Regions from separate parts of the Novosphingobium sp. GV079 genome, predicted to be linked through region 1. Evidence: riboswitches for the same ligand, from Rfam matches in the RefSeq annotation. Region 1 holds a riboswitch; the other holds the start of a gene.
The links. Region 1 has a riboswitch for cobalamin ahead of cobW (cobalamin biosynthesis protein CobW). Riboswitches for the same ligand answer to the same signal wherever they lie in the genome.

Region 1 (5,195 bases):
CAGGATGGGCGGCACGGGCGCGCACCACGCGGGCCAGTTCCTCGCCCAAGGGCCGCGCCACGGGCCGCGCGGGGTCGCGGCTGTCGAGGTGATAAAGCGCCGCCCCACCCCCGACCACCCCCTGCGCCGCGGCAAAGCCGGCTTCGTGTGCGGCATAGTCGGCGGCGAGCAGCAGATCGGTTTCGGGCAGATCCTGGGCGTGGACAAAGGCGCCGGCCGCCGCGACCCGGGCGCGCAGACCGGCCGGGTCTGCCTGCGGCGCGGCGGTATCAAAGGCGTGGTCCGATGCCGCCAGCCAGGCTTCACCCGCCGCGTGGCGGCCGGCGGCGTCATAAGTCTGCGCCGTCTGCCCCATGCCCAGGCCATAGCGCCCCGGCGCCGGGCCATAGACCCGCGCACCTGGCGCCTTGCCGACAAACGGGTTCCACTCCGCCGGCTCGTCGCGCGCGGCCAGGGCGCGCACCGCCTGCCCGAACAGCACCGGCAGCAGCGGAAAGGCATCGCGCAGCAGGCCCGAAATACGCAGCGTCACATCCAGACGCGGGTGATCGAGCCGAGCGATCGGCAGAATCTCGATCCCCGTCACCCGTTGCGAGGCGGCATCCCATTCCGGCCGCGCGCCCAACAGGTGCAGCGCCATGGCAAATTCCTCGCCACCGGTGCGCATCGTGGCCGAACCCCACAGGTCCACCACCAGGGCGTGGGGATAATCGCCGTGGTCCTGCAGGTGGCGGCGCACCAGTTCCTGCGCCAGCATCACGCCTTGCGCATGGGCGGCGCGGCTGGGCACGGCGCGCGGATCGATCGCGTAGAGATTGCGCCCGGTGGGCAGCACATCGGTACGCCCGCGCCACGGCGATCCAGCCGGCCCCGCCGCAACCCGGCGCCCGTCGAGCGCGGCCAGCACGCCATCGCACTCTGCCCCGCCCTGCGTGCCGCGGCCGAATATGTGCAGGCCATCGCCATACTGGCTATCCTTCACGTCGCAGACAAAGCGGTCGATCCGGGCAATCGCTTCAGCCGGGGTGGCGGCCGGATCGATGCCCAGCTCTGCCTCAAGCCCCAGCGCCTGCGCCTGCGCGCGGATGGCCACGATCAGCCGGTCGCGCCGCGCCGGATCGAGGCCTACCGCGCCGGAAAACTCGTCAAGCAGCGCCTCCAGCCCGGCCAGGCCCGCCCCGCTTTCCGTGCGCCGCAGCGGCGGCGGCATGTGGCCCAGCGTGACCGCGCCGATGCGACGCTTGGCCTGGGCCGCCTCACCCGGATCGTTGACAATGAAGGGATAGATCACCGGCAGGCTGCCGATCAGCGCCTCGGGCCAGCAGGCACCCGACAGCGCGACGGCCTTGCCCGGCAGCCATTCCAGCGTGCCGTGCGCGCCCATGTGCACCAGGGCATCGATCCCTTGCGCACGCAGCCACAGATAAAACGCGACATAGCCATGGCGCGGGCAGCGCGACAGATCGTGATAGGCTTCGTCGCGCCCGACCAGATCGCCGCGCTCGGGCTGCAACGCCACCAGCGCCTGCCCCGCGCGCAACGCGGCAAAGTGGAAGGCGCCATCGCGGACTGCTGTATCGTCTTCCGGCGCGCCCCAGCTTTGTGCCAGATCGGTTTGCAGCGCGGCCGGCAGCTGCACCAGCGCGGCACGATAGGCGGCGAGCGGAAAGGCCAGCGTCTCATGGCCAAGCCGGTGTGCCAGGTCACCGGGCGGCGCAACTTCATACCCGGCCTGGGCCAGATCGGCGAGCAACGCTGTAGTAGAGGCCAAAGCATCAAGGCCCACTGCATGCGCCATGGCATGCGCCTTGCCCGGATAGGTTGACAGCACCAAGGCCAGGCGCCGCTGCGCCACGGGGCGCCGGGCCAGCGCGATCCAGCCAGCCACCCGCGCCACGATGGCATTGATCCGCGCCGGATCGGGCCGGTGCATGTGGCGGGCAAAGCCGAGATCGGCATCCTGCGCGCAGGGTTCCTTAAAACTGGCAACGCCGGCAAACAGCCGCCCGTCGATCTCTGGCAAAACGACATGCATGGCCAGGTCTGCCGGCGCCAAGCCACGCACCGCCTCAGTCCAGTTTTCGCGCGTGCCAGTGGCCAGCGCCACCTGGAACACCGGCACGCCGGCTAAGTCCAGCGGGCTCTGCCCGGCATCGTCCTGCGCGGAAAAGGCCGTGGCATTGATGATCGCGGCCGGGCGCAGCCGCCCGAGTTCTGCCGCCACCACCGCGCGCGATTGTGGTTCCTTGAGCGAGGTGACGTAAAGCCCCTGCGCGGCCAGGCCTGCTTCCTCCAGCGCGGTGATCAGCGCGGTTACCGGCGCAACATCGCGCGCGGTGAGATAGGCGCGGTAGAACACGACCAGCACCAGCGGGCGCGCGGCGTCCACCGCCTTGCCATGGGGATGCCACAGGCCCGCCGCCGACAGCGGCGCCACCGGCGGAGTGGCCGCCGCGTTTATCGCCAGCCCGCCTGCCTGGGCCAGCTGCATCAGCGCGCAATGGGCAGCATCGGCGCCGCCCGCCTCGCACAGCGCGGCCAGATCACGCAGGGCCTCGCGCGGCAGGGTAGAGGCTTCGTCAAGCTGCGGATCGGCCCGCCCGTCTGCCGGCAACACCGCCAGCGCAACGCCGCGTGCGCGTGCCAGCGCCGCCACCTGCCCCAGGCCATAGCGCCACCACGAAACCCCACCGATCAGGCGGATGAGGATGGCCCGCGCGCCAACCAGCGTGCGCTCGATATAGGTATCGACCGACAAGGGATGTTCCAGCGCGGCCAGATTGGCCAGGCGCAGCAGCGGGAACGCCGGATCGGCCTGGCGCGCCAGGTGCCAGCCAGCGGCAAAGGCGCCCAGGTCGCTGTCGGAAAACGACAGGACGACGAGCGGCGCCGGCACCTGCTCCAGATCCTGGGGCACGGCCGTTTCCTCAAGCCCGTGGCTTTCGCGGAAGATAACGTGCATGGGGGGTGCCGCCGCTCAGGCCGCCAGCACCGCCTTGATGGTTTGGGGGTCGAGCCTGTCGCGCTCGGCAATCGCCACCAGTTGCCCGGTGCGCGGCTCTCCCGCCTGCCAGGGCCGATCATACTGATGGCGCACGCGCGCGCCCACCGCCTGGACCAGCAGGCGCATCGGCTTGCCCGCCACGGCGACATGGCCTTTCACGCGCAACACGCCGTGCTCTGTGGCCAGGCGGGCGATGCGCACGGCCAGGTCGGCCGGATCGGATACCTCGCCCAGCGGCACCACGGTGCTGGCAAAATCGTCATGCTCGTGATCGTCGGCGCCATCGTGGTGCGACGGGCGGGCAGCGATATCGTCTTCGGCTGCGGCGTTCAGCCCCAGGATCACGCGCGGATCGGCTGCGCCTTCGGCCATGTCGATCACCGGAACCGCGCGCGGCGCCGTCTCAGTAATGATCACCCGCGCCTTGGCCAAGCCCTCCGGGCCGGCCAGATCCCCCTTGGTCAACAGCACCAGATCGGCACACGCCAATTGGTCTTCGAACACTTCGGCCAATGGGGTTTCATGGTCGATCCCCGGATCGGCGGCACGCTGCGCGTCGAGCGCGGCCAGATCGGGGGCAAAGCGGCCGGCGGCCACCGCCTCTGCGTCGGCCAGCGCCAGCACGCCATCGACCGTGATGCGGCTGCGGATCGCCGGCCAGTCGAACGCCTTGAGCAGTGGTTTCGGCAGCGCCAGCCCCGAGGTTTCGATCAGGATGTGATCGGGCCGGGGCTCGAGCGCAAGCAGGCGTTCGACCGTGGGGATGAAATCATCGGCCACGGTGCAGCAGATGCAGCCATTGGCCAGTTCGACGATGTTTTCGGCCGGGCAATCGGGAATGGCGCAAGACGTGAGGATATCGCCATCCACCCCCAGCGTGCCGAACTCGTTGACCACCACGGCCAGGCGGCGCCCGCCGGCGTGGCGGATCAAATGGCTGATCAGCGTGGTCTTTCCCGCGCCCAGAAAACCGGTCACGATGGTGACGGGCACTTTTGCCAGATCCGGCATGCACAAAACCCTTCCGCGGCGCCAGACGAGCGACACGGCAGGGCTTGCCGGAAAACGATCCGGCCAGGCGCGCGGCAGCGGGCCGGCGCACGATAGCGCCCACCACAACGCAACCCGTGCAGCCCCAGCCGCACAAGTTTTCGTCGCCCAGACGGAAGCGTTACCGTGCCCGGACCATCCCCTGGATCAAGGCAAGAGCGACCAGTGCGCCGGCAGGTCTCCTGGCTCGTGGGTCAGGGCTTGATGCACGCCTTCCCAGGCCCGCTTGGGGCCCAGTGGCCATCCCCGTCGTGCGGGGACCAGTGCATCGCGCTCGCCACTTACAGTTGCAGGGACAGCTGCGGACTTGGGGCGAAGCCCCGCACCGCATTCCCGATTAAGCCCCTCTCGGGGCACCGACACGATCTTTTGCACGGCACCGGCCGAAACCGGCGCCTGCCCTGCCCTCCTAGCCGAGTTCGCCGGCCAAGCCAACCGGGCATGACATCAGATTGCGCGAACCACCTCGATCTCGTCCAGCCGCTGCCAGCGATAGATCGCCGCACTGGCCATCCAACACAACGCGAACAGGGCAATGATGGCAAAGCCCAGCCCATTGAAATTGCCGGCAAGATCGGCCGCCAATCGCCATGGCGCACCGGTCAGGCCCAGCTTCTGGCCGATCAGTGCGGCCGCCTCGATCCCGCCGATCACGATCGCCACCAGGGCCGAAACCAGCGTGATGGTGATGTTGTAATAGAGCTTGCGGATCGGCTTGACGAAGGCCCACTCATAAGCGCCAAGCATGACCACACCATCGATCGTATCGATCAGCGCCATGCCCACCGCAAACAGCGCGGGCAGCACCAGGATCGTGCCCAACGCCAGGCCGCTCGCCGCCTGGCTGGCGGACAGGCCGAGCAGCGCGACTTCCGTGGCCGTATCGAAACCCAGCCCGAACAGAAAGCCAAGCGGCGCCATGTGCCACGATCGCGTGACCAGGCGAAACATCGGGCGGAACAGGCGCGATAGCAGGCCCCGGCCCGACAGCAGCAGGTCAAGGTCTTCCTCCACATAGGTGCCCCCTGCGCGCACATGGGCAAAGGTGCGCCACACCCCACGCAGGATCACCAGGTTCATGGCGGCAATGGCAAACAGGAACAGCGCCGATATCGTCGTGGCGATCATCCCGCCCACCTCG
Region 2 (5,195 bases), on a different contig from region 1:
CAGGGCAGGATGCGCTTCTGGTCGTTGAGATAGGCTTCGGCCATGGCGATGCCCGAGGCGGCCGGGGCATAGAACGCCGAACCGGTCTTGAGCAGGCCGACGATTTCGCCGCCGCCCGAACGGGTGCGGGCGACGATCGCGTCGATCTTTTCCTGGGTGGAAGCGCCCATCTTGATCAGGTCGGTGACGGGAATGCCGGCGACGGTGGAATATTCCACGACCGGAACCATGGTGTCGCCATGGCCGCCCAGCACGAACGAGTTCACGTCACGCACCGAAACGCCGAATTCCCAGGCGAGGAACGTGCTGAAGCGTGCCGAGTCGAGCACGCCAGCCATGCCGACCACCTTGTTGGCGGGCAGGCCGGAGAATTCGCGCAGCGCCCAGACCATCGCGTCGAGCGGGTTAGTGATGCAGATCACGAAGGCGTCGGGCGCGTTGTCGCGGATGCCTTCGCCGACCGACTTCATCACCTTGAGGTTGATGCCGAGCAGGTCATCGCGGCTCATGCCGGGCTTGCGCGCCACGCCAGCCGTCACGATGATGACGTCCGCGCCAGCGATGTCCTTGTAATCGTTGGTGCCGATGATCTTGGCGTCAAAGCCTTCGACCGGGCCGCACTGCGAGAGATCGAGGGCCTTGCCCTGCGGAACGCCTTCCACCACGTCGAACAGGACGATGTCGCCCAGTTCCTTCTGCGCGGCCAGATGCGCCAGAGTGCCACCGATGTTACCCGCGCCGATGAGCGCGATCTTCTTGCGTGCCATGTGCTTTACGGTCCTTTCCCGGAGTCGTCGCGGGACAAGCGTTCAAGCGTTGCCGACTCAAGCCCCCGGATGGAGGTCCCCCCGCGCCCGCGAGACGGGAAGGGTTGCCGGCAAGTGGAGGGGCACGTAGGCCTGCCCGAGAGGGATTGCAACCGCAAAAAACCCCGCATCTGCGGGTTTCTTTGATATCAGTTCGCAATAGCGTTAAGTGGTAAATCTACCGTTCATACGAATGCGACAGGCAAGCCCTTTGCCGCGTTTCAGAACGGTGCGGCCGCCGGGTTTTTCAGGCGTGCCGGCGATGGGCGCAGCCATGACCGGCTCGGCACGATGGTGCGACGAACCGGGCAGCGTTTGACGAAGCCATCTTGGCTTGCTGCGTGAAATTCATCCGAGCCCGGCAAGTTCCCGGCGCAGGGCAATGGCCTTGCGGCGATCGAGCGTGTGGCACACCTGCGCCCACCAATCGGCCTGTTCCGCGTCCCCGGCCATCGCCGCGCGGGTGGCGGCACGGGCAGCTTGCCCGGCGGCGGCATGGCCATGGCTGGCAAACAGGCGCAGTGCTTCGGCCAGCAGGGCGTCTTCGGCCAGCCGATCAGCGAGGCGCCCGGCCATGGCGCGTACTGGCGAGGGATAGTCCTGGGCTGCCTGGAGCGACCAGGCCGGATTGTCGTTGGCATGGCGCGGCACGCGGCCGGCGGGCCGGCGGAGACAGGGCGAGATCATGCCATAGCGAGGGGCGAAACGCAGCATGCGCGGGTGGTCTCCGTTCTTCATCGCGACACCGAAAGTTCGGCTTTTTTCGTGTTCAAAGCCGATTTCGGGGTAAACTTCCTGGCGGCTCTGCCGTCCTTCTACGGGGCGTTGCGCTAACAGGGCGTGAGATGAGACGGTAAACGGGACATTGATGTTCCCGCCGACGCGGCCAAGCGTGCCGATGCAGCGCCTGCCCGGGTTCAATCAGCCTTCAGCCATGCGGCTGGGCAATCCATTTTCCGGCGTTTTCATAGGTTTCCCGCGCTTCCGGGCGAAGCTGCGGGCTGGGGGCGCCGGGCAGCGGCGTGGCCGGTGGCGGCGCGGCGCTGGCAGGGATCGCACGCTGGGGCGATTCGCCCAGGCCCCCGGTGGCCGTGCCCGTCGTGGCGCCGGCCGAAGCACCGGTGTGTTCCAGCGCGCTGATGCGGCCTTCCTCGAACGCCTTTTCCAGCGTCACCGGATCGGCCACGTCGGCCGCGGCCGGCACCCAGCTGCGCGGATGGGGCGCGGCCAGCGGCTCGCCCCCGCGATAGCTGGCATTGAAGGCGGCGGGCTGCCCGGCCGATCCGGCCCAGCGATAGAAGCGATGCGCCCCGATCGTGCCGATGAAGGCCAGCTTGTCTGACCATAGCGGATGGACCGCGCTGGTGTGGTAATGCGTAGCCAGGCCCACCGGGGCAAACACGTTGCCGGCCAGGGCATCGGCCGCCACGCGCCGGGCGCGGTCCCAGAATTGTTGCACCGGGCGGCGCGCCATGGCGCCGTCGCAGGCAAAGCTGAACTGGCAGCCGGGGCGTTCCGATCCTTGGAACACCACGCCGCATACTGTCTTGGGAAAGGCCGGGTGCGCCACGCGGTTGAGCACGACCTGCGCCACCGCGCGCTGCCCGGCATCGGGTTCGGACGCGGCTTCGTAATAGATCGCGGTGGTCAGGCATTGCAGCGCGCGCCAGCGGTCTTCGCCGCTGCCGGTGGCAAATAGCGGCCGCGCTGCTGGATTGGCAGACCAGGGCGCGGTGGTGGTGCCATCATCGGCGTCGCTGCGGATTGCGGCCACCTGCCGGTCCCAGGCACGGGCGGCGTCCTGCGGGGCAAGCAGGCCGCTGTCTTGCGCCGAAACATAGTAGAACGCCGAGCCGGGAAAGCTTTCGCCCGCCCGCTCGAAAGGTTGCAGCCCGCCGTTGCGATCCTGCGCTGCGGCGGCATCGCTGCCGGGCGAACCCCAGCCGATCGCGCCGAGCACCAGGCCTAGCGCGCCGATCGCGGCAATACCGGCGGCCCGCTCGGCCAGGCGCGAGGGCGCGCGATGCTGGTGGCGCCACGAGGTCATGTCGCGGCGGCGGATGCGTGCGGCAAAATCGCGGGGGCGCACCGGCGGCAGCGTAAGCGCCGCGATCAGCGCGCCATCGGCCTGCCGCTGCCCGGCCAGGGCGACGCGCTCTTCCGGCCCCGGCGGCGGCATCAGCGCCTTGGGCGGAAGGGTGGGCGTGGCGCCGGTGAAGGGAATCGGGTCTGGCATAGGGCGTGAAACAGGGCAGGCTTGGTCTGCGCCATGGTGCGTTACGCGTTGCACTGCAACCATGCACGGCAGGAATCGTCCTCGTCCCGATAAGGCACAGGCTGCTACGGGTTGGTTAATCACGGCTGCGGGCTTGCCCCTTGGTGCAGGTGTCGCTATCCGCCCCGCCTGACGCCACCGGTGCCCGCAACCATGCGGGCTAAGAGGGAAGCCGGAACCAGCCGGCGCTGCCCCCGCAACTGTTTCCGGACGAGCGCCGCGCCCTTGCGCGCCACTGGCCCCTTGGCGGGCTGGGAAGGCCGGCGTGTCGCGTTGACTTCGGATGAGCCAGGAAACCTGCCGGTGTGTGGTCGTTCCGCGGCCGGGCGGGGTGTACCGGGCGCAAGCGTGACGAGTCTTCCGCCAGGGCCCGGCGGACCCTCGCGCCATGGACGGCAAGACTGTCCATGGGCCGGGAGGAAAAGAACCGTGAAGACATCGCTTGTTGCACTGGCCACCGCCGTGATGCTGGCCACCCCTGCCTATGCCGATGAAGCCCCCGCCAGCGATGGCGCGCAGATCACTGTATTGGCCACCGGCAACGACCTGTCGCTCGACCAGACCGGCCAGGCCATCACCGTGTTGCCGTTGCAGACGATCGAGGCGGTGCAGGGCGTTGACCTGACCCGCGTGCTCGATCGCGTGCCGGGCCTGACCTGGTCGCGCACCGGGGGTCTGGGTGCGCAAACCGCCGTGCGCCTGCGCGGCGGGGAAGGGCAGCACACCCTGGTGCTGGTCGATGGCGTGCGCGCGGAAGATCCCTCGGCGCCATCGGGCGGGTTTGACTTCGGCACGCTGACGAGCGGCGGGATCGAGCGGATCGAAGTGCTGCGCGGCTCCAACTCGGTGGTCTGGGGCAGCTCGGCGATCGGCGGGGTGATCGCGGTTACCACGCGCGAGATCGACGGCGTCGAAGCCTCGGCCGAGGCCGGCTCGCGCCGCAGCTATGATGCCGATGCCGCAGCCGGCGTGAAGCGCGATCGCTATGCGTTCTCGATCGATGGCGGCTATGCCACCACCGATGGCGTTTCGGCCGCTGCCAGCGGGACGGAGCGCGATGGCTATGACCAATGGCGCGTGGGCGGCAAGGCGCGGGTCAACCTCACCGATACGCTCTCGCTGGTCGCCAATGCCCGCTATGCCGATGGCAAGACCCAGATCGATGGCTATCCCGCGCCCGACTATGTCTTTGCCGATACGCCGGAATATACCACCACGCGGCAGTTCTTCGGCCGCGCCGGGCTGCACTATGCCGGCGGCCCGCTGACGCTCGACGCTGGCTATGCCCTGTCCGACACGCGCCGCCGCTATTACACCGGCGGGGCCGACAATGCGTTCGAATATGGCTACAACGGCCGCAGCGAGCGGGTGGAATTGAACGGCCGCTATAGCCTGCCTGCTGATTTCGCGATCGATTTCGGGGCGGATCGCGAATGGACCCGGTTCGACAGCACCTATGACACGCGCCAGAACGCGCATCTGACCAGCGGCCATGCCATGCTTGGCTGGTACACCGCCAAGGCCAGCCTCGCCGCCGGCGTGCGCTATGACGAACAGAGCCAGTTCGGCAGCAATGTCAGCCTGGGAGCCAACGGCACGGTGGAAGTGGTGCGCGGGCTGCGCCTCAATGCCAGCTATGGCGAAGGCTTCCGCGCGCCCACGCTCTATCAGCTGCTCTCGCCCGATTATGGCAATGCCGCACTCGCTCCCGAACGCAGCCGCAGCTATGACCTGGGCGTGGTCTATGCCAGCCAGGATGGCGGCTTCCATGCCGGGGTCACGCTGTTCCGCCGCGATACCCGCAATCTGATCGCCTATGTCTCGTGCTTCATGGCGCAAAGCGCGCTGTGCCAGGGCCATGCCTATGGCGTCTATGACAACGTCGGCAAGGCGCGCGCGCAGGGGGTCGAGCTCGATGTGGGCGCCGCGCTCAGCAGCCAGGTCAAGGGCACGATCGCCTATGCCTATACCGAGGCGACCGACCGCACGCCTGGCGCCGCCACGTTCGGCAACGACCTTGCTCGCCGCCCGCGCCACGCGCTGACCACCTCGCTCGACTGGACCACGCCCTGGGCTGGCCTGGCCCTGGCCGCAGACCTGCGCTTCCAGTCGGA

Region 2: linked by a shared signal. The riboswitch ahead of C8K14_RS04980 (TonB-dependent siderophore receptor) and the one ahead of cobW (cobalamin biosynthesis protein CobW) in region 1 are both predicted to bind cobalamin.

What each region holds. Positions count from the first base shown of each region.
Region 1 is NZ_QBUE01000015.1:49,806-55,000, forward strand. It holds gene cobN (cobaltochelatase subunit CobN) at 1-2,962, opposite strand, end outside; gene cobW (cobalamin biosynthesis protein CobW) at 2,978-4,015, opposite strand; cobalamin riboswitch at 4,209-4,430, opposite strand; gene C8K14_RS17160 (HoxN/HupN/NixA family nickel/cobalt transporter) at 4,502-5,195, opposite strand, start outside.
Region 2 is NZ_QBUE01000003.1:249,859-255,053, reverse strand. It holds gene mdh (malate dehydrogenase) at 1-767, opposite strand, end outside; gene C8K14_RS04990 (hypothetical protein) at 1,155-1,544, opposite strand; gene C8K14_RS04985 (cell wall hydrolase) at 1,735-3,042, opposite strand; cobalamin riboswitch at 3,204-3,401, shown strand; gene C8K14_RS04980 (TonB-dependent siderophore receptor) at 3,511-5,195, shown strand, end outside.